DNA from 3 places in the Cellvibrio sp. KY-GH-1 genome. Region 1 is predicted to be linked to each of the others. Evidence: predicted binding sites of a transcription regulator. Region 1 holds the regulator's gene; each other region holds the start of a gene.
What was found. Region 1 encodes LexA, which represses DNA repair genes until DNA is damaged. Its sites were predicted from a motif close to ACTGTNTNTANANACAGT; they were not measured.

Region 1 (10,611 bases):
TTATCGAATTGCGAGCCCCGCCGCGAAGATTGGGCTGCCTGAAACCAAGCTAGGGATAATTCCTGGTTGGGGTGGAACTGTGCGTTTGCCTCGTGTTGCAGGCTTGGATACTGCGGTTGAGTGGATTGCTGCAGGTAAGGAAAACGACGCCGCTGCCGCATTAACGGCGCGGGTTGTTGATGCTGTAGTCGAACTGGAAAAGTTAAATGAGGCAGCGTTGCATTGTTTGAAACAATGCATTTCTGGCAAGTTTGATTATGTGGCTCGTCGCGCCCAGAAAAAAGGTCCGCTTAAATTGAACTTTATCGAGTCGATGATGGCCTTTGAGACCTCTAAAGCGTTTGTTGGCGCGCAAGCTGGTCGTAACTATCCTGCGCCCGTTAGTGCCATTAAAGCGATGCAAAAAGCTGCTGATAAAGGGCGCGATGACGCATTGCAAGCAGAGGCAGAAAATTTTGCCAAAATGGCTCAAACACCTGTGGCCCAAGCGCTCGTTGGAATTTTTGTTAACGAACAAATGCTTGGCAAAAAAGCAAAGGGCTGGGAGAAAAAAGCCGATAAAAAAATCGCTCGTGCGGCAGTGCTCGGTGCAGGAATTATGGGTGGTGGTATAGCCTATCAATCCGCGCTGAAAGGCGTGCCCATAAAAATGAAAGATATTGCCCAAAAAGGTATAGATCTGGGTTTGTCTGAAGCGAATAAATTATTGAGTAAACGTGTCGAACGTAAAAAATTATCGCCCGCCGAAATGGGTGATGTATTAAATCGAATCGAACCTGCGTTAAGTTATGAAGGGTTTGATCAGATTGATATTGTGGTTGAGGCTGTCGTCGAAAATCCGAAAGTAAAGAAATCGGTGCTCGCTGAAGCAGAGACCAAAGTGAGTGCTGATACTATTATAGCGTCCAACACATCGACCATCTCTATTTCATTATTGGCTGAGGCCTTGTCTCGTCCGGAAAATTTTTGCGGTATGCACTTTTTCAACCCCGTTCATATGATGCCATTGGTTGAAGTTATTCGCGGCGTAAAAACCTCTGATAATGCTGTTGCGCGCACAGTGGCCTATGCAAACGCCATGGGTAAGAAACCGATCGTTGTGAAAGATTGCCCGGGATTTTTGGTGAACCGTGTTCTTTTTCCCTATTTGGCAGGTTTTGCGATGTTGCTTCGCGATGGCGCTGATTTTCAACGAATCGACAAGTTAATGGAAACCTGGGGTTGGCCCATGGGGCCCGCTTATTTGCTGGATGTTGTAGGTATTGATACTGCGGTTCATGCTGAGAAAGTAATGGCCGATGGCTTCCCGGATCGAATGAAGCGCGATTTTACATCGTGTACAGATGTGCTCTTTGCAGCGGGTCGCTTGGGGCAGAAAAACGAAAAGGGCTTTTATAATTACGAATTGGATAAAAAAGGTAAACCTGCAAAAGTTCTTGCTCCTGAAGTAGTAGAACTACTTAAACCAACAATTACCGGAGCTGCGGAGTTAAGGGATGAGGATATTATTGCCCGTATGATGATCCCAATGGCTACTGAATTAACCCGTTGCCTTGATGAAGGTATAGTAGACACTGCGGCAGAAGCGGATATGGCGTTGGTTTATGGAACAGGCTTCCCTCCTTTCCGTGGTGGTGTATTCCGTTGGATTGACTCCATTGGCGCTAAGGAATTTTGTGATTTGGCAAATAAGTTCAGTGGCCTCGGGGCATTGTATTCTGCGCCCGATAGCTTGAAAGCCAAAGCGGCAAACAATCAGAAATTTTACGGTTAAGGAGTCAGAGTAATGAGCTTACAACCACGCGACGTTGTTATTGTCGATTACGCTCGTAGCGCGATGGGGCGCTCCAAAAATGGCTGCTTCCGTCACATGCGCGCGGATGATATTTCCGCTGCAATCATTAAAGGTTTGTTGGCACGTAATCCACAATTGGATCCAAATACTATCGATGATTTGCTTTGGGGTTGCGTCATGCAGCGTGAAGAGCAAGCATTTAATATCGCACGTAACATTCTTCTGTTAGCGGGATTGCCACATACTATTCCAGCACAAACTATTAACCGTTTGTGTGGATCATCAATGTCTGCATTGCATACGGCTACGGTAAATATTCGCGCGGGACAGGGTGATGTTTATTTGATTGGTGGGGTAGAGCATATGGGCCACCTCCCCATGTATGAATCAGTGAGTATCAATCCGTTATTGGGCCTGTCAGTTGCTAAAGCGGCAGGCAATATGGGAATGACCGCGGAATATCTCGCACTTTTGCACGGCATTAATCGTCAACAGATGGATGAATTTGGTGCGCGTTCGCATCAGCTTGCTGCAAAAGCCCGAGAGACGGGAAAGTTTAAACGCGAAATTATTCCAGTCGATGGACATAACGGCGACGGTTTTTTGATATCAGTTGATCAGGATGAAACTATTCGGCCGGAAACTACGGTTGAAGCGCTGGCAAAATTGCCGCCGGTGTTTGATCCGAAAAATGGACAGGTGACTGCGGGCACTTCTTCGCAGCTAAGTGATGGTGCTTCTGTAATGTTGGTTATGTCTGCGGAGCGAGCGAAATCACTCGGGCTTAAACCTATTGCTAAAGTGGTTTCATTGGGGTTGGCGGGCGTTGATCCGTCAATTATGGGGTACGGGCCGGTACCATCGACCGAAAAAGCACTCAAGGCGGCTAACCTGACGATAGATGATATTGATGCATTTGAGCTCAATGAGGCCTTTGCTGCCCAAGCTTTGCCGGTATTGAAAGACTTAAAATTGTTGGATGTGATGAATGATAAAGTGAATTTGCATGGTGGAGCAATTGCGCTTGGCCACCCTTTCGGCTGTTCTGGAACAAGAATTACCGGTTCGTTGTTAACAGTTATGCAGGATCGCGATTTGAATTTTGGTGTTTCTACCATGTGCATTGGTTTGGGGCAGGGTATTACCACAGTGCTTGAGCGAGTTAACTAAGCTTACTGCGCTAGAGTTACGCGAAGCAGCCGATCTTATGATCGGCTGTTTTCTTTGTGAGAGAGATTTCCGGTGATTGCATGCTTATTGATAATAGGTGTACGTAGGTTTTGGCTGGATTGGATGCTAGAATGCCGGCCCAATTAAATAGGGGTTGATATGTCATCGTTTTACGAAATCATAGAGTTAATAAACGGAGATGTGGCGCTGGCGCGAGCTGACGACGAAAACTCTGAGCCATTGGTAACTATTCGTTTTTCTTCCGAGTCATTAGCCTTCCTTGGGGAAGAGAAATTTAATGTCGCCAAAGCTATGATTGAGGCTGGAATGGATGCTGCGGGGGATATCGCTGACCAACAAGCTGAGGCCATGCTGGAAGATTTGACTGAGACTCAAAGTGAGGCTGAAAAATTAATGCTGCATTAAATTTGGTTCACATCCTAGGTTGTGAGCTTACCTTTTCTTCCTGACGTTGTTTAACGTACCCGCAGTAATAACCCTTGGCATTGTCCTTGTGCAGCTGCCTGTTCAAGCTGGTTCAATTCTTTGTCTGTTAATTTGCCCGGGCTTGAAATAACCGTATGGCTATTACCAGCAGCCAGTGCCTCCCAAGTAACCCATAGCAGACTTAATTGATCGTGACAGTGAATAACGCGAATATAGCGTGTATTCACGCCATAAGATTCCAAAAGCTCGCGGCTGATATTATGCGGTGCAATCCAGGTGATCCAACGATCTTGTGAACTGTTGCTAAGGAAAGCAATCATCGGCATTAACAGCGACAGTTGCTCGGGGGCGTCGCTAGTCAAAATTAATTCCGTAACACCACCAAGCGGTTGTTTGCGGTTGCTGCTGGTAGAGTTGCTGCGAGCGAGATTAGTCACGACGAATTACTCCTACACTTAGGCCTTCAATAGAAAACTCCTGATCACGCATATCAACATGAATTACTTCAAAGTCCGGATTTTCAGGCCAAAGCTCTACTTGAGCTTTGTTTCCGTTACGTTTGAAGCGCTTGACGGTAACTTCTTCACCGATACGGGCCACTACAATTTGGCCGTTTCTCACTTGATCTGTTCTATGTACGGCAAGTAAATCCCCATCGAGTATGCCAGCATCTTTCATACTCATGCCATGCACCCGTAACAAGTAATCAGCGCTGGGAGAAAAGAAGTCATAAGGAATATTGCAGTAGTCTTCTATGTGCTCTTGGGCGAGTATTGGGTTGCCCGCAGCAACTCGGCCGACGATGGGTATACCATTATGAGTCTCTGGTAGGCGTATACCGCGCGAAGCACCAGGGATAATTTCGATGGCCCCTTTTCGGGCCAGTGCTTTTATGTGTTCTTCAGCAGCATTCGCAGACTTAAACCCCAAAATACGAGCAATTTCAGCGCGCGTAGGTGGGTAGCCGGTTTCGTCGGCATATTTGCGGATAAGGTTTAATACTTCTTCCTGACGCGGTGTTAAGTCTGACATGAAACACTCCTGAATCTGTTTATTTGTACAGTTATTGTGATTATATACAGTAATTCAGGTTGTGCAATAGCTTTTCAAAGTGATGCTTATTTGACCCGCTTTCCATAGCGAATGTTTTGAAGTTGGCCTCGACTAAAATAGAGATGGGTCATGAATTTTCCGCTCCCAGGGTTGTAGGTCCATATATCTACATTCTCACAGCTGCTAATTGCAATATTGTTTTGAACGTTATTGTTGCCGTTTTGCACCCCTTGGGCCTGATTGACAGCAATTGGTTCGCAGTAGGAGTCGGTCATTGCCGGGTCTCCGCATTTTTCCAAAATGTCTGCTTTAGTTTCACCGATGTGAGCAAGTTGGCCACCACAGCGCAACGACTCAGCGTGACATGTAGTGGAGAGAAATGCGGCAACTAAAAAAACAAATAGCGAGGTTGATCTAGTCATAATGAAATCCTTGTTTGTTTCTCTATAACTTTAGTCGCGTATGCTGAATTGAGAGTGAACTAACCGCCTAGCTTACATAAAAGTTTGTCCATTAGTGTTGTGGGGAGGAGGCGCTTTAAATAGCCAACCAGGTAAGTGGGAAAGGTAACGTAATAACGTGCTTTGGGATGCGTGCTTTCCAGCGCATGAATAAGTCGTTTGTAGACTGCATCAGGTGCAAGTGTAAATGGGGTGTTGGAGGTCTCACTACCTAATCTGGTAATTGCCGTTTGATAGCTTTCTCGGTGTCGACTTGAATTGATATCAATATTTTTAACTAACATAGCGAGCGCGTTTTTTCGAAAGCTGCTATGGATTGGGCCTGGTTCAATCAGGCTTACGTAAACGCCGGTTTTGTTTAATTCAAGTCGCAAAGTATCACTCAAACCCTCAATCGCATATTTACTGGCATTGTAGGCGCCACGCAGGGGCATCGCCGCAAGGCCCAATACAGATGAGTTTTGTACGATTCGTCCAAAGCCTTGTTTGATCATAATAGGCAGCGCCAAATTGGTTAGTTCTAACCAGCCAAATACGTTGGTTTCAAATTGTTGGTGCAAGGCTGCGCGTGATAAGTCTTCAACGGCGCCGGGTTGGCCATAGGCTCCGTTATTAAAAAGTGCATAGAGTTTCCCGTTTGTTATCTGCATCGCCGCATGAAATCCCGACTCGATTGACGCCGAGTCAGCCAGATCAATCTGCACTGAATTTAGCCCCTCTGCTTGCAGGCGCAAAACGTCCTTAGCTTGGCGGCAAGATGCAATAACCAGATAGCCGTCTTGGTGAAGTTGATGAGCAACATAATAACCTATGCCGGAGGATGCCCCGGTAACAAGAATAGATTTCTGCATTTTCCAAACTAATCCGCATTAAAGGTTTTGGGGTTTGTGCCGCTAGTTTAAGGGTGCGCCGATTTTTATTGCACGCTGATCACGACAACGCCTTCCGTAAAACATAAATGGTGATTTATGAATTCCTATTCTGCCGTGCAAAACTATGCCAGTGTCAAAGTACATTCCGGTGTTGAGTCTGCGTCACCGCATCGCCTCATTCAAATGCTTTTTGAGGGGGCGCTTGAGCGAATTGCTCAGGCCAAAGGCGCGATGGCTCAAAATCAACTGGCCCGTAAAGGCGAGATGATTGGTAAGGCAGTAGCAATAGTCGGGGGATTACAGGGGAGCCTGAACGATAAAGAGGGCGGCGATTTGGCAAATAACCTCGATAACCTGTATGACTATATTATTCGCCGTTTGACGCAGGCTAATTATGAAAACAACCCAGATTATCTTGATGAATGCGGTCGTTTACTGGGGGAAATAAAATCCGCCTGGGACGCCATCGCCAATCAGGTGTAGTGAGGTCGGATATGAGCATTCATCTGGTCCCTTACCCGGATTACTGTGGCGAGTCAGGCATTTTAGTGATGCGGTCATTGCAGCAAGATTTGAATAAAGCGTTGCAGCAAGAGGATTGGGAAAAGGTTCGTCAATTGGATCGAATTTGTGTTCTGTTAATTGATCGTGTTATCAGCGCAAACCGAGAGAACAAAAGCACCCTGGTGCGCGCGTTAAGTGAATTAAAGGGGGTTTATGCTGGGTTAATTGCTCAATGTCACCAGGAGGTGACCCTGCTGCACGCGACCTGACGACCGTTAATTGTTAAAGAAGTGTTAAAGCTAGTTCGTTAATTCGGTTTTTAAAACCTGTTTCTTATAGCAAAACTCGCAAAAGTCCGTTGCCCCTGCTAGCCTTAAAGAACATTACTGCTAGCAGGGGTCAGTCCGTGTCTAATTACAATCCGCAAGAAGCGCTGAAGCAATATCGCCAACTGGGTATTGAATCAGAGGTTAGCAACGCATCTCCCCACCGCCTTATTCAATTACTGTTTGAAGGTGCATTGAGCCGTTTGGCGGCAGCACAGGGGGCGATTGAGCGCAATGATCTTGCTGTAAAAGGGGAGTTGATTGGCAAGGCGATTAGCATCGTCGGCGGTTTGCGCGCATCGCTGGATATGAACGCCGGAGAAATTTCCGAGCGTTTGGATCAGCTATACGAATATATAAACTTCAAATTGCTGGAAGCCTCCGCGCAAAATGATGTAGAAAAAGTGAATGAGGTGATTCAACTGTTAAAAACCGTTAAATCAGGTTGGGACGAAATAGCGCCTCAGGTTTCGGGTTCATCCGCATAAATTAAGGTTTCAGTTGTTAGAAATCGAATGAGCTATAAAAATAATTCGTATAATTTCCAATCGATTCTTAAAGTGTATTTGTCTGGAAAAATCTAAGTTCTTGAAGGCATATTTTTGGCGAATAAATGGACTTACTGTTTGATTATTGTCAAAACGCCAAAAACTTTCCGCCATAAATTTGACTTGATTCTCGGCCTCGTCTATTACTTACTCCGATAACTCATCTCGCCGCACTGATTATGGTTTTCTGGCCTTTTTTCAGTGGTTTAGGCACGAAATGAAAAGGTCTTGGGGTATGTGGCGCAACAATAAAGTTCTCGTTATTGACGATAATCCGTCACGTAGGCACGATCTAAAAATCCTGTTGGATTTTCTTAGCGAAACCACGCTGGTCGCTCCCAGTAATGCCTGGCAAGCCGCCGTTGCTGAAGAAAATGGCGGTGAAGATTATGTGGCTGTTTTTATTGGTGACTATCGCGATAGCAATCAAACTCTGGCGCAGCTTTTGAAAGAAATTCGATCCTGGAACGATGAGCTCGCTGTAGTCTTGGTGGGCGAAGAAAACCAGAATACCGCCGATGGTTTGGAAGATATTTATCGTTTTATGGCGATAGCCACCATGTCGGTGCCCCCCACCTACAACAAACTGGTTGATACGTTACACAGAGCCCAGCTGTACTGTGAAGCGCAATCCAGCAGCAAACGTCAGCCCCAGCGTCGGCCCGTGCATTTATTTCGCAGCTTGGTGGGTACCAGCCGTGAAATTCAGAATGTGCGCGAGATGATGGCGCAAGTCGCTGATAAAGATGTTTCGGTATTGATTACCGGAGAATCCGGAACTGGTAAAGAAGTTGTAGCGCGCAATTTGCATTACAATTCTCCGCGGCGCGATAAGCCTTTCGTCCCCGTTAACTGTGGTGCTATCCCGGCAGAGTTGTTGGAAAGCGAATTATTTGGCCACGAAAAAGGGGCGTTTACCGGTGCGATTAATTCGCGCGCAGGCCGTTTTGAGTTGGCTGAAGGCGGTACATTATTCCTGGATGAAATCGGCGATATGCCATTAAACATGCAGGTAAAGATTTTGCGCGTACTGCAAGAGCGCTGTTTTGAGCGTGTTGGCAGCAACAGAACCCAGCCGGTTGATGTGCGTATTATTGCAGCGACTCATCGTAATCTGGAGCAAATGATTTCGGATAATACCTTCCGAGAAGATTTATTTTATCGCTTGAATGTTTTTCCAATTGAATTGCCTTCACTAAAAGAACGTGCGGAAGATATTCCGTTGCTTATGAATGAGTTGGTGTCGCGCATGGAAAGTGAGCAGCGTGGTTCTATTCGTTTTAATTCGGCAGCAATTATGTCGCTCTGCCAACACGAATGGAGCGGCAACGTACGCGAGCTGGCAAATCTTGTTGAGCGGATGGCGATTATGCATCCTTTTGGTGTTATCGGCGTACAGGATTTGCCTGCGAAATACCGCCATGTGGACGTTACCGATGAAGACTTTGTCCATACGTCTTTAAAAGTCAATGGAACCGTGCCAGCGGGTGCTAGCACCAGCTACGTCAGTATGAATGACACTCCATTATTGCCTGAGCAAGGCATAGATTTACGTGAATACATTACCAACCTGGAGATGAGTTTAATCCAGCAAGCGTTAAATGATTGCGGTGGTGTGGTAGCGCGAGCGGCGGATAAGTTGTGCGTGCGAAGAACAACATTGGTTGAAAAAATGCGTAAATACGATATGCAGCGATAAAACCTACGAAAATACGAGCGGTAATCCAAGAGTTGACTAGGTGTTGAACTGAAAAAATCCCCTGCAGTAAATCTGCAAGGGATTTTTTTATTTTGGTGGTTAGCTATTACCCTGCGCGCGCTGTTGCGCTGGTTTGGGCGGGCCTTTGCGATGTGTAGATGCGCTGGCTGGTTTGCTGGTGCGTTGTTGTTGGTTGTTGCCGGATGGCTTTTTTCCATTGCCATTCTTGGGCTTTTGTCCCAGCGCAAGTTTGGCAGCACCTGGTTTTCCTGCGCGGCTTTTTCCGGGTTTTGCTGTGCCCGCACCAATTGTCATACGGCGACCCAGTACAATAGGCTCTGCTTTTGCGTTAGGGTCTGGCTCAAAGCCCGGAACTACTTGCTTATCGATATCGCGTTTAATTAATTTCTCAATATCGCGTAAAAATTTATCTTCATCGATACATACTAATGAGATGGCAATTCCTTCCGCATCAGCGCGTCCGGTGCGACCAATCCGGTGGACGTAATCTTCCGGTACGTTGGGTAATTCATAGTTCACAACGTGTGGCAGCTGATCGATGTCGATACCGCGTGCGGCGATATCGGTAGCAACCAGCGCACGAATTTCACCTCGTTTAAAATCTTCGAGTGCTTTAGTGCGGGCGCCCTGACTTTTATTGCCGTGAATTGCCGCTGCGCGGATACCGTCGTCCAGCAATTGTTCAGTTAATTTATTTGCGCCGTGTTTGGTACGAGTAAAAATTAATACTTGTTGCCAATCACCTTGCTTGATGAGATGTGAAAGCAACTCGCGTTTGCGATTGCGATCCACGGGGTGTACCCGTTGGGTGACCCGCTCAGACGCAGTGTTGCGACGCGCAACTTCGATCAGGCTGGGTTGGTTTAGTAATTTATCAGCCAGTGCTTTAATTTCATCGGAAAAGGTGGCCGAGAAAAGCAGGTTTTGCCGCTGCTTTGGTAAAAGTGCCAACACTTTTTTGATGTCGTGGATAAAGCCCATGTCTAGCATGCGGTCAGCCTCGTCCAGCACTAATACTTCTACTTCACGTAGTGAGACTGCATTTTGATTGACGAGATCCAGCAATCGACCGGGAGTGGCTACGAGAATGTCGGTGCCGCCGCGTAAGTTCATCATTTGTGGATTGATACTGACGCCACCAAAAACCACTGTCGAGCGCAATGAAAGGTATTTGCCATAAGTACGCACACTATCGTGTACCTGAGCCGCCAGTTCGCGCGTAGGGGTAAGGATCAAGGCGCGAACCGGGCGCCGGCCTTTAACCAGTTTGTCTGCGGTTACCCGGCTTAGTTTTTCGAGTAAGGGCAAAGTAAAGCCGGCAGTTTTACCGGTACCTGTTTGTGCGCCAGCCAGAATATCGCCACCTTTTAGAACGGCGGGAATAGCTTGCGCTTGGATAGGGGTTGGATTGCTATAGCCGGCTTCGGCAATAGCACGCAAAATATCGGCCCGAAGACCGAGACTTTCAAAAGACATAAGTTTTTCCTGTGGCTCGGCCTCCCGCGTGGCGGGCAAGGTCTGGCGAGCGGAGATATGGCAAACCCTGGGTTTGCAAATGGAGGGTGACACTGACCTTAAGGGTGTCGGCGCGCATGGTACGCAGTTGCTGTGCAATAAGCCAGCGACTTTTCGGTTTATTAGGCGGTAAGGTGAATTGTGAGGGTCAACTGGTCGTTTCTACCTCGGCGAGTTTGCGTTGTTTCGCGAGGTTAAGG
Region 2 (10,611 bases), 940 kb from region 1:
TTGAACTGCTCGATAAAGTTTTCCCGTTCCTGTTCGCTCATGCGTCGCGACTGAACAATAAGTTGTATGTCTTGCTGAGCCAAACGTTTGCGTAGTTGTTGTTCTGCCTGCTGCAGAAATTCATAACTGGAAAAAAACACCAGTGCATTACCCGGTTCTTCGTGTAATTGTTGCTGGATGATTTCGCACACCGGTGCTATTGCTGCCTGGCGATCTTTATAGCGTGTCGATAAGTGATGGGCGATTTTTACCTTGAGTTGATGCGCGCCAAATGGTGATGGAACCTTAATGTGTACGGTGTCCTCCGGTAATCCCAGTAGTGTTTGGTAATAATGGCTTGGGTGCAGGGTGGCAGAAAAAAAGCAGGCACTGTGTGCAAAGCTGAGCCGTACTGCTAACTGCTGTGCAGGAATTAAATTGCGCAGCGTGATTATTTCCGCTTTGCTGCCAATTGCCTGCATGTCTATACAAAAATCTTCATCAAGAATGTCTCCAATTCGCTGGTAATTAAGTGCGGCAAAGAAGAATTCTTGCGCAATAGATTCCTGAATTGAATGCTCTGGATTCTGCTGTAAAAATTCGCTATAGCTATTGGTAAACTCTACCAGAGCTTGCCCGAGTTTTTCGGGTAATATTTCTATTCGGACGAAATCATCTGTTACTTGCGTTAGTTTTTTTAGTAGGGATAGCCAGGCTTTGTTAATTTTTTCCAGCGGCTTTTTAAGCGCAGCGGGTGCAACTTTTTTGGCGGCGAGCAGCTCGGCGCGATTCAATTCGGCGCTGTACATGCTGCGCCCACGTTCAATCAAATTGTGGCTTTCATCCACTAATAGGTAAGGGTTCCATTCAAATTGATTGGTTAATCCCAATAATAATGGTGTGCCATCAAAATAGTAATTCACATCGGCCACCACTATATCTACCCAGCGGCTCATCTCCAAGCTCAAATAAAACGGGCATATTTCAAATTGATCAGCGAGTTTATTTAGTGCTTGTTTGTTCAACATCGGGGTAGCAAAAGCGGCCTGTCGTGCAGCCTCCAGTTTGCTGTAAAAGTCCAGTGCGTAGGGGCAGGAATCGCCACGGCATTTTTTATCCGGCTCCAGGCAGGCTTTTTCCTGGGCCGTAAGCTCCAATGTGCGCAATGGTGCTGCTGCAGCACTGGTAATAAGTTGGATATTTTCCAGTGCTAGTTGTTTGCCGGTTGTTTTTGCAGTGAGGTAAAAAATTTTATCGACTGGCGTGCGCGGTATGGATTTAAGAGCAGGAAAAAGTGCTGCAAGGGTTTTGCCGGTACCGGTTGGCGCTTCTGCTAATACGACCCGACCAGTGGCGGCCGCTTTATAAACGGCTTCCGCCATGACTCGCTGCGAAGCATGCATTTCTCCGTATGGAAATTGCAGTTGTTCCAGCCATTGCTGTAATTGATGGCGGCGCTGGTTCAATTGCGTTTGCCATGTGCAGTATTTTTCGGCTAGAAGTTCGAAGTATTTTTGCAGTTCACTGGCTTTCCAGTTCTCTTCCAACAAAAATTCGGTTTCTGTTGCCAGCTCAAAATAAATCAATGCCAAATTGACTTGGTCGCAACCATTGAGTGCACAGTACATCCAGCCATAACATCTGGCTTGCGCCCAATGCAGGGCGCGATGATTCTCGGGAATGCGATCCACATCGCCATAAAATGTTTTTATCTCGTCAATGCAGTGGGCGGCGGGGTCGTAACCATCAGCGCGGCCGCGAAAAGTGATGCCGTTGTAGCTGATGCTTAAACTCATTTCGGTTTGGTAACCTTCCCCGCGCCTGGAGGTAACTTTTTTGTGGCCTTCAATACCTTCTTGGCCTGTTGGCGCGGGGGTAAAACGCCGATCCAGACTGCCGGTTTTTGCGGCAAATTCCACCAGGGTTTTAACAGCAACTGATTTTTGTTTCTCTGTAGCCAATACAGGATTAGGCCCAGCGGACATAACACACCTCCGCGGGAATATTATGCTGTGAAAAATACTCCAGCCAGCGCGCCTGATTATCCTGAATGCGGTCGCCCGGTCCTTTGATTTCAATCATGCGATAGGTTTGTTGATCCGGGAAAAACTGGATTAAATCGGGAAAGCCGCTGCGATTATTTTTGATGTCAAAAAGTAATCGTTCGAAAATGACACTGAGGTGCGCGGCAGGAATGCATTGCAAAGCGAGGTCTAGTAATTCCCGGTCGAGCAGGGACCAATTTACAAAGTAATTGGTGATTCCATTTTTTGTTTCCCAGTAGTGGATGAGATGGGCCTGATATTGGTTAGTGGTAAATAGCGCGCGCAAATGCGCAATGCCGGGGCGATTGCGAGTAAAGTTTTCCTGATACATATCCAGTGGCGCCGCTTGAAAGGGATTAGTAAAGGCACCTTCGATATCGCCAAACATTTCTGGCCACAACCATAAGCCGAATAAGCTGCCGATCAATGCGTTTTCGACATACACGCATGGAGCATTGGGGCCGTCCAGCGATAAGCGCGCAACTTCTTCTACTCTTAACGTATTACCTTGTGCATCTTGCAGGGGCGAAAGGGGCAGGTGTTGTTCGTAAATCGTTGCCGCAGTTTTTTTTGAATAGGTGATTCCTAACTTTTTGGCGAGCCGCGGCGCGATACGCTGCGCTACTTGCAGTTCCTGTTCATCCTGTGGGGTTGCAAGCAGTTCAGTGAGCAGTTGCCATGCGCCGGAAAAATCACCTTGTTTTTCCAGCAAGCGAATACGTCGCTCGCGTGCTGGAGATAAATGACTTTGCTCGTACAGTTGAGCTGCCTGCAAATATTCGCCAGCTCGTTCTAATTCATAAGCAAGATGGTTAATTAATTTGGCGCGTCGGCGTTGTAACTTTTCGTTTGCACTTGCGGCAGGTATTTGCTCGACGATTTGGGTGAGCATTGCGGTACTGGCATCCGCGTCAAGCTGCTCTCGTAACCGCACCAGTTGTTGATATTGGATTAATTCGTCGCGGCTTTTAAAGAGTCGATGGCGATGGTCGATTGAATAATTTTCGTAGCGAAATAATCCTAAATCCTGCAACACAAATTCGGTGAGGTCCTGATAGGCGTTACCAAAAAATAACAACAATAGTGTTTGGATAATGGCTTGGTTATCCAGATAGTAAGCGTCGCCAAATTGATTACTCGTCCATAATTGCCAAGGTTGCGGTGCAGAAAAATGAGTGTGCAGTTCCTGAATCAACACTTCCTTGCGCGCTTGTTTCATAGCGGCAAGCTGGGCGCTGAATAACGCTAATAATTCCGGTTTGGTCAGTGCGTTTGCCAGGGCATCGAGGCTAATCGGAAAATCCCTGTGTAATAAACCTGCATCAATCAGTTGCTGTGCGCTTGAATCCAGGTTGGCGATTTCGGTGTAATCCAGTTTGTCGCGCCGAAACAATGGTCCTTTGCGGCTGGACAAGCGCACCAGCAAGCACTGTGCACCGTGTTCCAGCGTATAAAACGTTTTTATAAATCGCTGTTCTTGCTCGTCTAATAAATCCGCGTAGCGCTGGTACACCCAATCGAGCAAAATGCGAAAATTATTCAGGTAATAATCGGGCGCGAGGTCAATAGGGTGACGAGGTGGATTGTTCATGTGCAATGTCTGTGCGGATTCGGTGGTGAGCGCAGATCCTGCTGCATGAAATGTTACTGTTGTTATATACAGTGTACCTGTTTTTGGCTGATCGTCATATTGATCGTTTTCCCCCCTCAGTGATTTCGTCACCAGGTTGCGCATCCGTATTGTCCTGAAGCGGATGGTTTTGATTTTTCCCCCGAAATTTGTTTCGCGCGCATTCCCCGGTTTTTCTCCCTAAACGAAATCCCTTTCGTTTCCCGCTGTTTTTATTTTTCCGGATCTATCGGGTTTTTAAAAATAAATTCTTTTTCCTCAATGACTTAGCGATTTTGGTTGAGCCGGCTTGGGCGCTGGCATAGCGGTTGCTCTAGTCCCTTTGCAGTTATCTGAAGGGATTTTCCAATGCTGATGTTGGGCAAGGCTAATTCCGACTGAACAAATTATTTGATCAATTGGAGGAAACATCATGTACCAGCAAGAAAATGCTTTTGAATTCAACGCGGAAGCCAATGTATTTGAAGGAGAGCAATTCGAATACGAGGAGGAGTTTGCCAGCAGTGGCGAGGTTTTTAATGAAGGTGAGCTGCTGGAGCTAACCGCTGAATTACTCGAGATCAACAATGAGGAGGAGCTCAATTATTTCCTCGGCAAATTAGTAAAAAGGGCGGCCGGTGCTATCGGCAAAGTGGCGCGCTCCCCAATCGGCCAGGCGTTAGGTGGCGTCTTGAAAACCGTCGCCAAAAAGGCGTTGCCTATTGCGGGTGGTGCTTTGGGTGGTTTTGTGGGCGGGCCTTTGGGTGCAAAGATTGGCAGCAGCCTCGCGGGTTACGCCGGCAGTGCATTGGGGTTGGAGGCGGAGTTCTTGAATCAGGAGGATCGCGAATTTGAAGGCGCTAAGCAATTTGTGCGGATAGCGGGCGATACCGTTAAAAATGCCTTGGCCGCACCGGGCAATACCAGTCCGCAAATTGCCGCTCAGAATGCGGTGATGCAATCCACTCGCGTATTCGCACCCGGTTTGTTGTCCGGTGCCAGTCCGCGTCGCAGCTCGAACAGCACCAGCGGTCGCTGGGTGCGTCGTGGCCGCAATATCGTTCTTTTGAATGTGTAGATAAGGAGATTGCCATGCACGATATAGATCGCACGTTTATGGAATACTCCCCAGAAACAGAAGCGTTTGAAGGTGAAAGCTTTGAGTTCTCCGCACACGAATGGAGTGGTGAAAGTGCGGAAGTTTTTGGTGAGGCCGAGATCCTGGAGTTGGCCTCCGAACTCCTGGAAGTGACCAATGAAGCAGAGCTGAATCATTTTCTTGGTGGCTTTATCCGCAAGGCTGCCAGTGCTGTGGGCACGGCGATTAAGTCGCCGGTTGGTCAAGCCTTGGGTGGAGTACTGAAAGATGCGGCCAAGAAGGCACTGCCGATTGTGGGAGGGGCAGTGGGACGCCATTTTGGTGGTGATACCGGCGCCAAATGGGGGGAGCGGATTGGCTCCGGTGCCGGAACTATGCTGGGCCTGGAGACTGAGGGCTTAAGCCATGAGGACGAATCCTTCGAGTTGGCCAAGCAATATGTTCGCTTTGCGGCCGATGCAGTGAAAAACGCATCGACCGCTACCGGTGCCAACCCCGCCAGTATTGTGCAGCAGGCGACTAACCAGGCGGCGCAACGCTTTGCACCCGGATTAATTCGTGGTAGCGGGCCAGCGATAACCCGAACCGTCGCTGGGCAATCCGGTCGCTGGGTGCGTAAAGGCAATCGCATCATTCTGTTTGGAGTGTGACGGCCATGGCACTCCCCGGACCCACCGCTTTGTTCCTGGAACAGGAGACCCGCGCCCTGCTAACCCGGCTGGGCAGGGTTAAATCCTTCGCATTACAGGAAACCATGTTGCCTGCGGCCAGCTTACTACCGGAATCCCAGACGGCCATTGAGAGGGTATTGGCTCAGGGGCGAAGTGAGTTGCGCAGGCGTGCCGCTGATTTTCTGCAATGGTTGAAGAGCCCGGAAGGGAAGGGCGTTACTGCCGAGGATGCGCATCGCCGTTTTATCTTCTTGCGCTTGCAGTTCAACGCGGTGCTAAACAAGTTTGATCTGTTCAACGATGTCATCACCCAGCGCAGTGAAAACGAAACCGGGGTCTGGCTGTCGGGGTTGGACGTGGCTTCAGCCGATGCCTTGCATCTTCCCGGTGGCTATTACCAATCCCCGCCAGTGATTTGTTATCTGGATCGCGGAGTTGGTGCGGCCATTCGCCGGGCGCGTACGCGCTTGCCGGGTGGTGGGGTGAATCCGGTGGCGGTGATCCGGGTTCCGCGCGAACGCATGATTGGTAACGGCATAGCGTCGTCGCTATTTCATGAAGTTGGCCATCAGGCTGCTGCGTTACTGGATCTGGTGAACTCGCTGCGTCCGGCATTGCGCGAGCAACAAGGCATGGCGGGGCCGGCACAAACTGCTTGGCAACTCTGGGAGCGCTGGATTTCCGAGATAGTGGCAGATTTCTGGTCGGTTGCCCGTGCGGGCGTGGCTTCGACACTTGGCTTGATGAGTGTGGTTGGGTTGCCGCGGCCATTTGTGTTTCGGGTGGATACGGAGGATCCGCATCCTGCTCCCTGGATTCGCGTCAAGTTGAGTTGTGCCATCGGGCGGGCACTCTATCCGCATCCGCAATGGGACAGGGTGGAAGCGCAATGGAACTCCTATTATCCGCTGGCAGGCTTGGAATCGAAAAAGGCGGAGTTACTTAGAAAACTGGATGCGCATATCCCGACGTTTATCAATCTACTAGCAAACCATCGCCCACAAACCCTGCGCGGTCGTTCGCTAAAAGAGGTGATGCTTCTGGATGAGCGTCAACCTTCGCGCTTGAAAATCCTTTATCAAACCTGGCGCCGCGATCCGGCGCAGATGTACCGCGCTCCTCCCTCCCTGGTTTTTGCCGTTATCGGCCAGGCCCGCGCCGATAGCCAATTAACACCGGAAGAAGAAAGCACTGTGTTGGGAAAATTACTGACGCACTGGGCGTTGCGCAGCACGCTGGATGTTTCAGCCGTATGCGCGCTGCGCCCGGTTTCACAAACTGTTTTGCAAAAAACTGTTAGCTACAAACCAATGTTAATGAGCCTTGGCTCGGGAGGATAATATGTCGCAAAAAATCAAAAAAGGAGCTGCGGTGGATCTCTACATTTATGTAAAAGATTCCAACCAGAAAATTAGCGTTAAGGATGGCACGCTGGTTTTACGTGAGAAGGATTCTGACAGTGATGACTACAAATATGCAGACATTCAAAATGGCCGTTGCATATTTCCGCAGTTGAGTCACGGCACCTACGAATGTTTTTTTCCGTACCCGATCCAGGCTGAGTTTTTTTCGGGCGGAATCGGATGGGCTGTGCCTTGGTGCGAGATCTCCATTGAACCTACCGAAAAAAGCCCTGAAGAAATTGATTTTGAAATTTCATCAAAATTATTTGTTGAAATTAATTCAAAGCTTGATAACACCTCATCGATCAGACTCGATACTTCAGATAGCTCAATAGCTTTTTATCCGGTTGGTGAGCGAATTTTCGCGCAGCTCAAAAATGCCTGGGACGATTTGACCGTTAGTTCCCGGGATGCCCAGTGGAGGAATCTGCCTGATAGTAAGGTGGATTATGAATCCCGTTTCACTTCCCCTGGGAAATATCAAATTGATTTGTCCATTAGCCTTGAACCGCTGACCGTTGCAAATACTGAGGAATTAAGAGTCATCGGTTCAAATAATGAAACTGGTGTTTCGGGAGGTATTTCATTAGCCGGTGACAAACTGAAACCCCTGGCGATGAACGTTGTGAATTCGGTAGATATCGTGGAGCAACAACCTGTTCCCGTAACCGCGCGTAATTTTACGGTGTCCCATGCGCGGCGAGTTGTTGAACCTACGCAGCCGATGAGTTTTTTTGTGCAGCTACTGAATAGCAGTAAATCAATCGAGTTCGGTGCATACCAAAACTTTATCAATCGTGTGTTGTGTGCAGACCCATCAACAGAAGATGTTAGTCCTTACGGAACCAAACTCGCGCGCATGAAAAGTGAAGTATTCAGTTTTGGTGTGGGTTCTTATGAATTACTGAAAACAGCCACTGAAATTTTCTTATTGTTGAATGGCAGCATCACCCTTGAGCAAGGCGGTGCGTTGAAATTGCCGTTGCACAAGAATCTGGATTTGGGCGATTACTCGCGCGTTTCCCAGGGTGAATGGGCATCGTTGTTTGGTAATTACCTGGGTGAGAATCGCAAGTCTTATATACAGCATATTGTCGATACTGCGCTGCCTGATTATTCCGTACCGGATAAAGGCAAAGACCCGCGTTTTTGTACCGATATCTTGATTCGTTCGCGCGTGAATAATCCTTGTTTTATGGAATTGATCTGGAACTACTGGCATGAGGAAGCAATGCTGGTACAAACGATTAATGCGATTAGCCGCCGCTTCCAGAATTTACGCGCGCCCGGTGAGCGTGATCCGTTGGCGCATGTGGAACTTGATCCACTGCGGCCCATGAACAATATCCTCTGGGGGTATGTGGAAGAAGAGCGTGATCGCCTGTCGATTAAACGCCGCGCCTATGAGTATCAGCACCAGTATGGGTTGGAGCTGTACGGTAAAGCGGTCACCAATTTACGTCCGGCAGACAATCGCTCCAAATTCCTGGAGGCATTCCATAATCTGTTGAATAAATGTGCGGATTATTTTCGCGCCAAACAGGACACTACTGTGGATCCGGATGGTTATCCCATGCTGCATGCAATCCAGGAGCTGAATTTGATTTTAGCCCATGGTGCGCACAACCAGTTCGGTGATCTGGCCTGGACTTCCCGTGTGGAAATGTTGATGCAGGAGTGGATTCTTTCCCGTCCGGAAATTCGCGATTTCCTGCAAAGCCGCATTATGGTGCCGCACAAGGAAGCGTGGATGCCGCAAGTGGACACCATGAAAAATATGCAAGGCTGGTCTGATGTTCCTGCAACACATTTCCGTGATTTAGGGGTCATGGGAGAACAGATCCTGCTCACAATTCGCTGGCACAACTGGTACGAAGTGACTAACGAGGATGAGGCCAAAGGTTGGGCGGATTTGATGCGCCCCTACATTCAAAGCTACATCCACGCCTATCGCGCCGTAACCGGAGTGGACCTGAGCGCGGCCGATGGAGTGGATTTCACCATGCCTTCGGTGTTGCTGCGCAAACGCCTCGCCATGCAGCACGCTCCCCGTTGAAGGGGGGCTTTTATGCCTGACTTTACGTCTGCGCTTTATCTCGGATTGGGCCACACCAGCCGCAGCCTTAAAGGATGGGATCAGCTTAGCTTGGGGCGTCCCGCCCTTCTGGAGGAACCGCCCGGTGCTGAGCAGGTAGCGACAGATCTGAGCCAATTGCAGGGGACGGAAACCTCGGTTTTATTACCGTCCACCCTGCATTTGTTTATGGATGCGTTTGAGTGTTTTGCCACTTCTGGAAGCGCCATCTATCTGGATAGCGGCAATTACCCCATCACGCGTTGGGGAGCAGAGCGGGCGATGTTGCGCCGCATTCCGTTGCGCCATTTTGCCCGGCACAACCCGCGTGATTTACTCCGGCAGCTGACGCTGGGCGCGCGCGAAGGTTTACGCCCATTGGTGGTGGCAGACGGGATTTGCCCGGCAACAGGCCAGTTGGTTCCGCTGGGTGAGTACCTGGAAATCGTGCGCCATTTTGGGGGCTTGCTGATGATAGATGACACTCAGGCATTAGGTTTACTCGGGTGCAATCCGGATGGGCTGGCTCCCTATGGAAGCGGGGGCGGGGGAGTGCTCCGGTACTTGGGATTGACCGGCCCGGATTTGCTGGTGGGAGCATCCCTCGCCAAGGCATTTGGTGTCCCCGTCGCCGTTTTGTCTGGTAGCCGCCGTTTGATCCGGCAATTCAACGCGCAGAGTTTGAGCCGTTTACATTGTAGTCCACCGTCGGTTGCGGTTATCCAGGCCGCCGCCCGGGCGCTGGTTGTGAATAGCCGTTATGGCGATGAGCTTCGGGCGCAGCTGACGGAAAACATCTGGCGTTTTCGCCAGGGAATGGAGCAGTTGGATATCGCTGTCGATGGCGGTTTGTTTCCGCTGCAAACACTGGCAACACAACCTGGACTATCGGCGCTGGAATTGCACCGCGCATTGATGCAGCGAAATATCAGGTCGTTATTGCTGAAGCCGCGCGCCGATTCCCCGGCTCGATTGGGATTTGTCATTAATGCCCGGCACAGTGCGAGAGACATAGACTCCTGCGTGAAATGCCTGGTACTAACGCTGAATTCACGCAGGCAGGAAACGCGTAAACCATTAAACAAATAAATTACACCGATACACTCGGAGGTGAATCATGTGCGATGAGTTGCAATCGAATTTTGAAGCGGAATATGTAGCGGGCGAGTGGAGCGATGAAGCCGATGAAGTGCGCAATCAGCGCCGACCGCCGGGAGCGCGGCGCCCTCCGGTGCGCCCACCAAAGTATTCGCGTCCGCGAGTGGGAATTGCTTACGTTAAGCGCGGTGGTTTTAGTGCAGAACCTTATGCAATCGAAGCCGGTGGCAGTGAAAAAATTCGCTGGATACAGGAATGCCTGAATCACAAATCGGGCTTGCAACTACCCGTGAATGGCATCGCCGGGCGCGAGACGCGCAGTGCTATTCGTGATTTCCAGCGCAAACAAGGCGTGCGTGTGAATGGATTAATCGATCCGGATACTGAACGGGCCTTGCGCGAATTTTGCCGGCAAGCGGATGCGCAATTTGTACGGGCACCAACGCAAGAAGAAATTGGTCATCCGGACCAGGCGAAATTTGATATCACCCTGGAATGGGTCAAACACGGAAACAGTTATTTGCATCCACTTGACCAAGCGATAAAGCGTGTCGGCCAACATCAAGGTGGGGTATACATCATGATTGGTGATCCCAAATCAGGTTCAAAAAAATCGGCGAAGGTTTGTGGCTC
Region 3 (10,611 bases), 1.6 Mb from region 1:
GGCTATTCGCAATTTTTGCGGGCGATTAATCTTTACCTGTTGAATTTATTGGGAATTTAATTAGTTGGCATGCATTACGCATTACGAAATGTGATGTTTGATGTTGTGCAATTCTTTATTGAAAAGAAATAAATCGGTAAGGAGTCTATTATGACAACGCTAAAGCAAGTATTGATTATTTTATGTCTGGCATTTCCATTGGCGGCCTGTGATTCCAATGATGGGAAAGCAGAACAATTGGGCAAAAAACTTGATGAAGCCGGTAATGAGGTGCGCGATAAAATTGATGACGCGGCTGATGAAATCAAGGATAAAGTCGAAGATGTTTGCGAAGAGGCTACCGACAAAAACTGCTAATTAGAATGATTTCAACAACAGCCGGTATTGGGCGCTCCCAATATCGGCTAACCATTGCCAGTGATAGCCGTGTAGCTGGTGGTGGTATGTGATTTTTACTGATCTATTGCCGCTGACGCCGGCGGGATAAACAGCTATATTGAGTGCACATTGATCAAGTTATCAAGGACACAAATATGGGTGCAGATCTGTCCGGCAATAGCAGTCGATTTGTTATTTTTTCCGTTTTTTTCACCGCTCGCGCCTACTATCCCGTTTTAGCTATTTTATTTATTGATTTGGGGCTGACGCTTGATCAATTTGTCATGCTCAATTTCATTTGGGCCCTCACAATCTTCCTGTTTGAAGTTCCCTCGGGCGCATTGGCTGATACGCTTGGGCGGCGCAAATTGCTTGTTGCAGCAGCAGCGTTAATGTTGCTTGAAATGCTCTGCCTGTTATTGGCTTCCTGGACGAGCGGGGCACTGTTGTTAGGGCTCTGTGTTATCAATCGAATTTGTTCCGGGTTATCGGAAGCTTGTGCCAGCGGTGCCGATGAGGCGCTTGCCTATGATTCGCTACCAGAACAAAATCGCGCGGCGGCCTGGGATGAATTACTCGCAAAAGCCATGCGTTGGCGCTCGGTGGGTTTTGTCGTTGCCATGATTCTGGGCGGGTTGTTATATGACCCACGTATTGTCAATTTCGTTTTGCCATCCTTCGCGCAAATTACTACTGAATTCGCGCACCGGCTGCCCGTCATTTTGGTATTGCTGCAAGCACTGGTCTGCTTATGGTTCACGTTAAAAATGATTGAACCGACCCATGCTATCGCCGGCGCCAGACTGGAAAATACGCTCAACCATATTCTCAGCTCGGCGCGCTGGGTGTTAACCACACCCAAAACCCTGGTGATTATTTTGATTGGCGTTGCGGTGGATTCTATCGTGCGTAACTTTGCCACCATCAACAGCAGCTATTATCGATTAATTGAAGTGCCTGAATGGACCTACGGCTTTCTTGGTGCTCTGTTTGGGGTAATGGGGTTCGTTATTCCCTCAATTGCAAAATATCTCAATGAAAACTTCAGCCTATTTACCAATTTGGTCTTTATTGTTGTGTGTACCTTGTTGGGGTTAGTAGCTCTTGTGCCGGCCTGGCCAGTGTTCGGATTGATTCCAGCCATATTTGTGTTTAGCGTGATCTTTTTCCTGGGTTTTACGGTGAGCCGTGTGTTGCACGAGGAAGCGGAATCATTTCGTCGTGCGACTGTATTATCGGTTAAAGGGCTTATTTTTAATTTGGGTTACGGCATTTTTAGCTTGGCGTTCTCTGTGTTACTTACGCAGTTTCCCGAGTCGGCTGAAGGCAATGCGTTGCGTAGTGCACTCTTATGGCAGGTACCATTTTTTGCGTTAATTGCCATGGCGTTATTAACCTGGGCAAAATTCAAACTAACTAAAAACGTGAGCTAATGGGAGAGCTCTGCAATGAATGTAGGAATTTATATTTATGACGATGCTGAAGTGTTGGATTTCTCCGGGCCGTTTGAAGTATTTTCTACCGCTGCGAGGGTTAACGGCACACCGGATCTATTTAGTGTCTACCTCATCGGCGAAACAGGGCGTAGTGTTACGGCTCGTGCGGGCTTTAAAGTGATTCCGGATTATTCAATTCACAAACATCCGGCGTTGGATTTGCTGGTAGTTGTTGGCGGCGTACATTCCGGTGAAATGGAAAAAAATACTGTAATGGTTTGGCTAAAACAACAATGTGACCGGGTACCCCTTGTTGCTACCGTTTGTACTGGCATTTTTTTGCTTGCCAACGCCACTGATTTAGGTAACGTTGAAGTGACAACGCATTGGGAAGATATCCCCGAATTGCGCCAGCAATTCCCGGCACTCGTGGTACAGGAAAAAATTCGCTGGGTCGATGCAGGAAGTCTGGTCACTTCCGGAGGTATTTCCGCAGGAATTGATATGAGTTTGTATTTGGTAAGTCGCTTACACAGTCGCGATTTGGCGGAAAAAACGGCGCGACAGATGGAATATGATTGGAATCAGCGGTGAGCTGCTAGTGAGTAGTGTTGCTTGGCAGTGACACGACGTTGCCCGCGCCGGAAAATAACTCCAGCTGCAAAAAATTATTGTCCACTCGCAAATCAATAAATCGTACTCCCACACCTAATAGTCGCACGGGCATATTTTTTCGTTCGTACGCATCGCTGCATAGGCTTTGCAATTCACTCAATGCAACAGCACTGGCACTACGTTCAATAGTGGTGATGCTGAAATCGGAAAATTTTATTTTCACAAACAGTTTTACCACCTGGTAGTCATCGTCCACACGGCGCAAGCGAATGGCTAATTGTTGGCTGAGCGCGGGGATCTCATTCAGACAATGTGCTAACCCCGGTAAATCATTGGCAAAGGTATTTTCCACGCTCAATGATTTGCGACGGCGATCCACCGTCACGGGTCGATCATCAACACCTCGACTCAAATGATAGAGACGGGTGCCCATTTGACCAAAGCGCTGGGTTAATTCAAACACTGAAAATTTGTGCAAATCCCCACAGGTGAAAATACTGGATTCTGCGAGTTTGGCAGCCATGGCCTTACCGACGCCGTAGATTTTTTTAACCGGTAGATTGGCCACAAACGCTGCAACTTTTGCCGGCGGAATTACAAATTGCCCATTGGGTTTATTCCAGTCGCTGGCAATTTTCGCGAGGAATTTATTGGGCGCAATGCCGGCAGAAACGGTAATTCCAATTTCTTTCTGGATGCGTGCGCGAATTTCCTGTGCAATCAAGGTGGCACTGCCGTTATGAAACTCTGAATCACTCACATCCAAAAAGGCTTCATCCAATGATAAGGGTTCGATCAAGTCAGTGTATTCGTAAAAGATACTGCGCATTTGCAGTGAGGCTTCGCGGTAAGCGTCCATGCGGTGTGGCAATACCAGCAGGTCTGGACACAAGCGCTTGGCATGGCTGGTGGGCATAGCCGAATGTACGCCAAAGCGCCGCGCGACATAATTGCAGGTGGATATAACCCCTCGTCGTTCACTGCGCCCGCCGACAGCAATCGGTAAATTGACCAACGACGGATCATCACGCATTTCAATTGCGGCAAAAAAGCAGTCGGCATCAAGGTGGATAATTTTGCGCATGCGAGCAGCTCAATCAGCATGGTGATACTGTATTTAAACACAGTATCCCTTAAAAGGCAGCGATTGAATGTTGATTTGAGAGCTGGCGGGTGATGTTGCTGCCAATGACTGACAGCAAAGTGGAAATTCCCCCGATTTTGCCTTTACTCCAGAGACTGCAGATGTGGTGTGAGACGAGTAAAAATAGGTTAAATTGTATGACTATATGATCTCTGCGCGACTATCCTTGCCCGGCCTGATTTAACTATAAATACAAACTCTGGAGAAAATCCTATGCGTTTTATCAAACCGCTCGCCGCCGCTATCGGCCTGTGCGCCTCCACCCTGGTATTCGCCAATACCCAAATGAGCGTGGATACCACCAAGCCAGGTCCGGTCATTAATAAGAATATCTATGGCCAATTTACCGAACATCTTGGGCGTGGAATATACGAAGGGCTTTGGGTGGGTGAGGGCTCCAAAATCCCTAATACACGCGGCTGGCGCAATGATGTAGTCGGTGCCTTGAAAGAAATTCATGTCCCCTTGGTGCGTTGGCCCGGCGGTTGTTTTGCCGATGAATACCATTGGCGTGAAGGTATCGGGCCGCGCGATAAGCGCCCTGTGCGGGTAAATACCAACTGGGGCGGTGTGCTTGAGGATAACGCGGTAGGTACTCACGAGTTTTTTGATCTGGTGGAAATGTTGGGCGCAGACGCCTACGTCAACGGCAACCTGGGTACTGGTACTGCGCAAGAAATGGCGGATTGGATGGAGTACATGACCTCCGAAAGCAAGTCGACGCTCGCGGAGTTGCGTCGTAAGAACGGCCGCGATAAACCCTTCCGTGTCCATTATTTTGCAATCGGCAATGAAGCCTGGGGCTGCGGTGGCAACATGACCCCGGAGTTTTATACGCACCTCTATAAGCAATATGCCAGCTTTCTCAAAACGCCCAAACACAACACGCCGATATTGATTGCGAGCGGTGGTCACACTGACGACACCAGTTGGGCCGATCATCTTACCGCCAATGTGAAACCGAATTGGGCATTGCGTATGGATGCACTGACCTTTCACTATTACACCTTGCCGACCGGTGATTGGAAAGTAAAAGGTGCCGCGCTTGGTTTTCCTGAGGCGGAATGGATGTCCACCCTGGTGAATACCCTGAAAATGGATCAATTCATCATTAACAACAAAAAGGTAATGGATAAAAACGATCCCGAGAAAAAGGTTGGTTTCTATGTGGATGAATGGGGTACATGGTATGACGTTACCGGTGACGATGATCCTGGTTTCCTCTATCAACAAAACAGTTTACGCGATGCGATTGTGGCGGCATTGAATTTCAATATTTTCCATAAGCATGCGGACCGCGTGCACATGAGCATCATCGCGCAGATGGTGAACGTGTTGCAGGCGATGATTTTAACGGATAAGGAAAAAATGATTCTGACTCCAACTTATCATGTGTTCAAAATGTACGTTCCGTTTCAGGATGCGACCAGCCTGCCATTGGAGTTAAAAGATGTGCCCAAGTACACCTTGGGTAAAACGTCTGTTCCAGCGGTGAGTGCAACGGCAGCGCGCGCAAAAGATGGGAAGATTTATCTGGCGTTGGTTAACGCGAATCCCCACAGCGCGGAAACTGTTGATATCAACCTTGCCGGAGTGAAAATTAATTCCGTGAGTGGGCAGGTATTAACTGCAAAAGCGATGGATGCACATAATACCTTTGCGGCACCAACCGCAATTCAACCTGAAGCCTATTCTGCTAAGGCGACTAACGGAAAATTGTCATTGGCGCTGCCGGCTAAATCAATTGTAGTAGTGGCAGTTGAATAGCGAAAAATCCAAATAGAGTTGCAGTAAACAAAAAGGGCGCGAGTTGCGCCCTTTTTGTTTGGGTGAAATTATTGCCAGCTTATTGGCTTAACTTTTCCAATTCCTGATAGGTGTTTTTTAACCACACACGCACACGTGAGCGCTCTATAATATTCATTACATCGTTGTTATTGGCAGCAGCCCAAAAGCTGGTGTTGCTGAAATCAATGCGCGCCGCTAATTGCGGTTGCAGCTTTCCGATTTTAATAAAAATTGCATCGCGATCTTTGGCTTTCTGAAAGGTTGCGGACTTTTCGAAATAATCGAAACATTCGCCGCGCCCAAAATTATTTACTACCACAATTTTCAGAAAGTCTTCCGGGTAGCGATTTAATAAATTATTAAGCAAATGTACCGAGTCAGCGCCGTCATCCATCACATGCCACCAATAAACCTGACAGCCTATTTCCTGTAGTAGCGTGAGTGCATCGCTTTCTTCAATCCATTTACCTAGGCGAGTCGAAGTTTGCGCTGCCAAATCAACGATCAAATCACTCTCCGGGTTTTCTTGGGCCAGAATAATTAATTGATCCAGACTGTCGTAGTTGTCAATAATCAGTGGCGAAGCAAACTCGCTGTAAAAACGCGAAAAAGTGCCGTGTGATTGGTCGGAATCCAACCCGATAAACGGCGTACCCGCATCAATTAAATGTTGTGCTAATAAACGTGCGGTCATGGATTTGCCGACGCCGCCTTTTTCTCCGCCAATAAAGTGGATATTGCTCATTGCTGTTTCCTTGTTGGAAGTTGTAGATTTTTTTGCGAAGGGACTTTATCACATGCGATGTGACATTTTTTAATGCGCCCCAAAAGAGGGCTTGTTCTTGCGGAATGGAGCGGAATGGGGCGGAAAAGGGCGCGAAGAATCAGGGCGCGATAAATCGCGCCCCTACAAATCGATAATTTTTTCCATCCCGGAGGGGCGCAATTTATTGCGCCCTTTTTTTTGTATTTATCGATTTACTTAAAATAAATCCTCAATTGATAAATAGCGTTCGCCGGTGTCGTAGCTGAACACAATCACTCTGCTGCCGGGTGCAAATTCCGCTTGTTTTTGCGCGACGGCGGCAAGGGTGGCTCCGGAGGAAATGCCGATAAAAATTCCTTCTTTGAGCGCGCATTGGCGAGCCATTTCAAAAGCGCTTTCTTCGCTGACCAGAATGGTGCCGTCCAGTGTTTCTTTTGCCAGTACTTGCGGGATAAAACCGGCACCTATGCCTTGAATGCGGTGCAAGCCTTTTTGCCCGCCGCTGATGACGGGAGATTTTTCCGGTTCAACGGCCAGGGTTTTCAGTTGCGGGAATTTTTCTTTCAACACTTCACTGCAACCAGTGATATGACCCCCGGTACCCACGCCGGTAATCAGGTAGTCAAGACCTTCCGGGAAATCCGCAAGTATTTCTTGTGCAGTGGTGGTGCGATGTACTTCCACGTTGGCCGGGTTATTAAATTGTTGCGGCATCCAGCTGTTGGCGTTTTCTGCTAATAATTCATTGGCTTTCGCGATACAGCCGCCCATACCTAATTCTTTCGGCGTTAAAACCAGTTCTGCACCTAGAGCTTTCATATATTTGCGACGCTCTATCGACATGGATTCGGGCATGGTTAGAATCAAACGATAACCTTTTACCGCGCACACCAGCGCCAGGCCGATGCCGGTATTGCCTGAAGTTGGCTCAATAATCACAGTGTCTTTATTGATCAGCCCCTTGGCTTCTGCATCTTCAATCATTGCCAGAGCAATACGATCTTTAATACTTGAGCCCGGATTAAAGCGTTCCACTTTCATCCAAACTTCAATATCGCTGCGGAATAAGTGGTTGATGCGCACGTGCGGGGTATTACCTATGGTTTGCAAAATGTTATTGGCTTTCATGATTTTCCCTGATGAGTTGGGCTTGCAGAGCAAGCGATGAACAGAAAATAGTGGGCATACCGCGACAGTGTAGCGAATACGAGGCATAAAAAAAGCCGCTATCGCTAGCGGCTTTTTGATGTCGTGGAAATTGATATGGAAAAATCAGCTGTGTCTGCGGCGAATAAAAATCAAAGCTACTAAACCGCACAGCAGCAGTAATAAGCTGGATGGCTCCGGCACCCTAACGACAGGTGGGGTTGGGCCGGGTGGTGGAGTAAGGTCTACGGGGGGAACAAAAAAGCCATCCCATAAGTTGGCTTGCGCACCCCAGCCACCGGTCCAGGATTTAGCAATCACCTGTCCGCTTAAATCGCCTTGCAGGAAGGTGAAGTTGGCATTGGGAGCAAGGATGTTGCCTTTAAATCCACCACTAAAAGTAATGTTCTCTGCTTCGAAAAAGTTGTAAAGGATGTTGCTGGACGACAAGTTCAATGCGGCAGAGTTTTCGCGGGCACCGTAATTCAGTGAATCGAAATTAATATTTTTGCCGCTTACATTGATGATCAAGGTGTCATTTTTATCCAGGCCGGTCGCCGTCAGGTCGGTGGCATTAGCCAGCATTTGGCCGGTGATATTGGCGAAGTACAAATCATTGGTCGCCGTACCATTCAGCTGCAGCCAGTTGTTGTATTTAAAATCCAGTCCGCCAGTGTTGCTATTGCTGGCCAGGTTTTGTGATAAATCGCTGAAATAGTTAAAGGCGCTGTTGAAATCGATAGGGTTGCCTTTGATGGTGGTGCCTAACACCGAGTTTTTACTGGAGCCGGATGTTAACTCGCCACCCAGTACCAGGTTGCCTTTGATGTTTCCCCATGCCCATTGAGTGGTCGTCAGATTGCCGCCCACCACCAGTACGTCGGAATACTTGCCCGGCTCTTTCCAGAATTGAATGCCATCGCGCCAGGTACCGGGCTCGTAGTTCACGCCTACATCGTACTGGCCAATATTGGCGTTGCCGCCAATAGCAATCTTGCCCTGGGAGTCGGCACCCGGTTGGCTGAAGTTTTCTTTGATAAAGAGGTTGTAGCCGGTAGCGGCACCCAAATCGATACTAATAGCACTGGCATTGGCAGCGATCACCAGAGCGAAAAGGGCAGAAACTTGCTTGAGCATATGTGCGAACCAGTTCACAAAATTGATGTGATGCAAGTTTAGGTTGAATTCTGCGCAAGCTCAAGGCAAACCACTATAAAAATTTTTCTGGTTAATTTTTTTGGTTATAAACTCTGGTGATTCGAGCTGCTTATACCAAACGTTGGGTATAAGCCTGCTAGTCGAGGCGTTTTTTGAAGCGCATTGCTGCTGCGAATACGCCGAGAATCGTAAAACCGATTAACCAGAGCAGGTCTGGCCAGAGGTCATCGAGAGTGGCGCCGCGCAACACGATTGCCCGCACCATGCGAATAAAGTGAGTAGCCGGAAGTGTTTCCGCAATCCACTGCGCCGCTTCCGGCATTCCCTCGTAGGGAAACATAAAGCCGGACAGGAGGATTGATGGGATAAGTAGAAAGACAGTCAATTGCATCGCCTGCAATTGGGTTTTGGCGATAGTGGAGATCAACAGCCCGAGTGTCAGGCTGGCGCTGATAAAGGCGAATACACCCAGCACCAATTGGTCGATGCGCCCGTTAATAGGCACATCGAAAATCAAATGGCCAAGACCCAGGATAATGGCCATCTGGATCAACCCAACAAAAATGTAGGGTACGATTTTCCCGATCATAATTTCGCTGGAGTGCACAGGCGTGGTGATCAACAACTCCAGGTTGCCACGCTCGCGTTCACGCACCAGTGCGGCAGAGGTAAACATTACCATCGTCATGGTTAATACAATCGCCACCAGTCCCGGCACAATGTTGACTGCCGAGCGGCGCTCCGGGTTAAAAAACAGCGCTATCTCAAAGGTATTTTTGCGCTGCATTGGTTGGGCTTCAAAGCCGCTACTAAACGGCATTTGTTGTAGTGCAAGCAGGGCGTTGCTAACCATGGTGTCCGAGCCGTCGATCAGCCAATGCGCGATGGACCGGTTGTCTTGCAGGCGCTGGCCAAAGTCGTCGGGGATTATCAATACGGCATGGACATGACCGCGGCGAATGGCGTCTTCCGCCTGTTGTGGGGTTTGGTAGGTCTCGCTGAAACGGACTACCTGAGTGGCTTGTAAATCCGCTGTTAGCTGACGGGCGACTTGGGTGTGGCTTAGGTCTACCAAGCCAACGGGTAGATCGCGCACATTGGTGTTGATGGCAAAACCAAATAATAAAAGCTGAATCAGCGGCACCATTACGATCATGCCGAACGTCGGACGATCCCGAGTGAGCTGGCGCAACTCTTTAAAGACTATGGCTCCGATTCTCTGCAAGCTACGACTTATGCCACTCGTGGATGATGTTATGGCGTGGTTCATTGACGTGCTCCCCCATTTTCACCGCCGGTGCAATGGACGAACACATCCTCGAGGCTGGGCCGAACCTGATTAATTTGCCGTCCGTTAACCAGCGCCGGGTAATTGCCGCGCAGCCAGGTTTCCGGTGCACTTATTTCTTCCTTTATGAGCACGCGCAGATGGGTGCCTTGTTGGGCGGTGGATAACACTTCAGGTAACGCGCCCAACTGCTGCTTAAGCAAGCGCAAGTTGTCGCCATCGACTTCCACCACACTGGCGCCCAGGTCGCGCATCAGTTGAGCGGGTGCGCCATCGGCGCGTTTGATGCCCGCTTCCATAATCGCCAATCCATGGCAGCGCTCGGCTTCATCCATGTAGTGGGTAGAAACAAGAATCGTGGTGCCCGCTTCACACAGGTCAAACAGTTTTTCCCAAAAATCGCGTCGGTTCTCGGGATCTACCGCAGAGGTGGGCTCGTCGAGGATCAATAGCTCCGGCTGATGCAAGGTTGCGGCGGCCAGGGCGAGGCGCTGGCGCTGCCCACCGCTCAAAGCGCCAGCAAGACGCTGGCGGCGCTCATCCAGTTGATATCGACTCAACTGCTGGTCGATCAGTTGTTTACTCTGGTGTTTACCGAGGTTGTAGATCTGCGCCATAAAACGCAGATTTTCAATTACGGTCAGGTCTTCATACAGCGAGAACTTCTGGGTCATGTAGCCGAGCCGACGACGCAATTGTTCGGCCTGCTCGGGAATGTGCATACCCAGTACGCGAATCGAACCCTCGCTGGGTGTGAGCAAGCCGGTAATCAAGCGCATGCTGGTAGATTTGCCGCAGCCGTTAGGGCCGAGAAAGCCGTAAATACTTTTATGCGGAATGCGCAAATCCAGTTTATCCACCGCCACAAACTCGCCAAAGCGGCGGGTCATGC

Region 2: a site for LexA is predicted at 3,671-3,688, ahead of D0C16_RS22720 (VRR-NUC domain-containing protein). Genes of this name have one in related genera too.
Region 3: a site for LexA is predicted at 3,540-3,557, ahead of dinB (DNA polymerase IV). Genes of this name have one in related genera too.

Annotation. Positions count from the first base shown of each region.
Region 1 is NZ_CP031728.1:645,362-655,972, forward strand. Features, by position in the region: gene fadB (fatty acid oxidation complex subunit alpha FadB) at 1-1,774, shown strand, start outside; gene fadA (acetyl-CoA C-acyltransferase FadA) at 1,787-2,965, shown strand; gene D0C16_RS02540 (hypothetical protein) at 3,125-3,391, shown strand; gene D0C16_RS02545 (cell division inhibitor SulA) at 3,442-3,849, opposite strand; gene lexA (transcriptional repressor LexA) at 3,842-4,444, opposite strand; gene D0C16_RS02555 (DUF2845 domain-containing protein) at 4,531-4,887, opposite strand; gene D0C16_RS02560 (SDR family oxidoreductase) at 4,947-5,777, opposite strand; gene fliS (flagellar export chaperone FliS) at 5,895-6,281, shown strand; gene D0C16_RS02570 (hypothetical protein) at 6,293-6,571, shown strand; gene fliS (flagellar export chaperone FliS) at 6,709-7,116, shown strand; gene D0C16_RS02580 (sigma-54 dependent transcriptional regulator) at 7,412-8,875, shown strand; gene rhlE (ATP-dependent RNA helicase RhlE) at 8,975-10,372, opposite strand; gene D0C16_RS02590 (multidrug effflux MFS transporter) at 10,560-10,611, opposite strand, start outside.
Region 2 is NZ_CP031728.1:5,466,909-5,477,519, forward strand. Features, by position in the region: gene D0C16_RS22715 (ATP-dependent DNA helicase) at 1-1,964, opposite strand, end outside; gene D0C16_RS22720 (VRR-NUC domain-containing protein) at 1,948-3,615, opposite strand; gene D0C16_RS22725 (hypothetical protein) at 4,067-4,711, shown strand; gene D0C16_RS22730 (hypothetical protein) at 4,726-5,382, shown strand; gene D0C16_RS22735 (hypothetical protein) at 5,388-6,743, shown strand; gene D0C16_RS22740 (hypothetical protein) at 6,745-8,862, shown strand; gene D0C16_RS22745 (aminotransferase class I/II-fold pyridoxal phosphate-dependent enzyme) at 8,875-9,969, shown strand; gene D0C16_RS22750 (peptidoglycan-binding protein) at 9,998-10,611, shown strand, end outside.
Region 3 is NZ_CP031728.1:2,196,510-2,207,120, reverse strand. Features, by position in the region: gene D0C16_RS09560 (YtxH domain-containing protein) at 151-357, shown strand; gene D0C16_RS09555 (MFS transporter) at 534-1,811, shown strand; gene D0C16_RS09550 (DJ-1/PfpI family protein) at 1,827-2,408, shown strand; gene dinB (DNA polymerase IV) at 2,413-3,513, opposite strand; gene D0C16_RS09540 (alpha-N-arabinofuranosidase) at 3,787-5,340, shown strand; gene D0C16_RS09535 (mobilization protein) at 5,420-6,106, opposite strand; gene cysK (cysteine synthase A) at 6,344-7,255, opposite strand; gene D0C16_RS09525 (choice-of-anchor A family protein) at 7,400-8,410, opposite strand; gene D0C16_RS09520 (ABC transporter permease) at 8,568-9,701, opposite strand; gene D0C16_RS09515 (ABC transporter ATP-binding protein) at 9,698-10,611, opposite strand, start outside.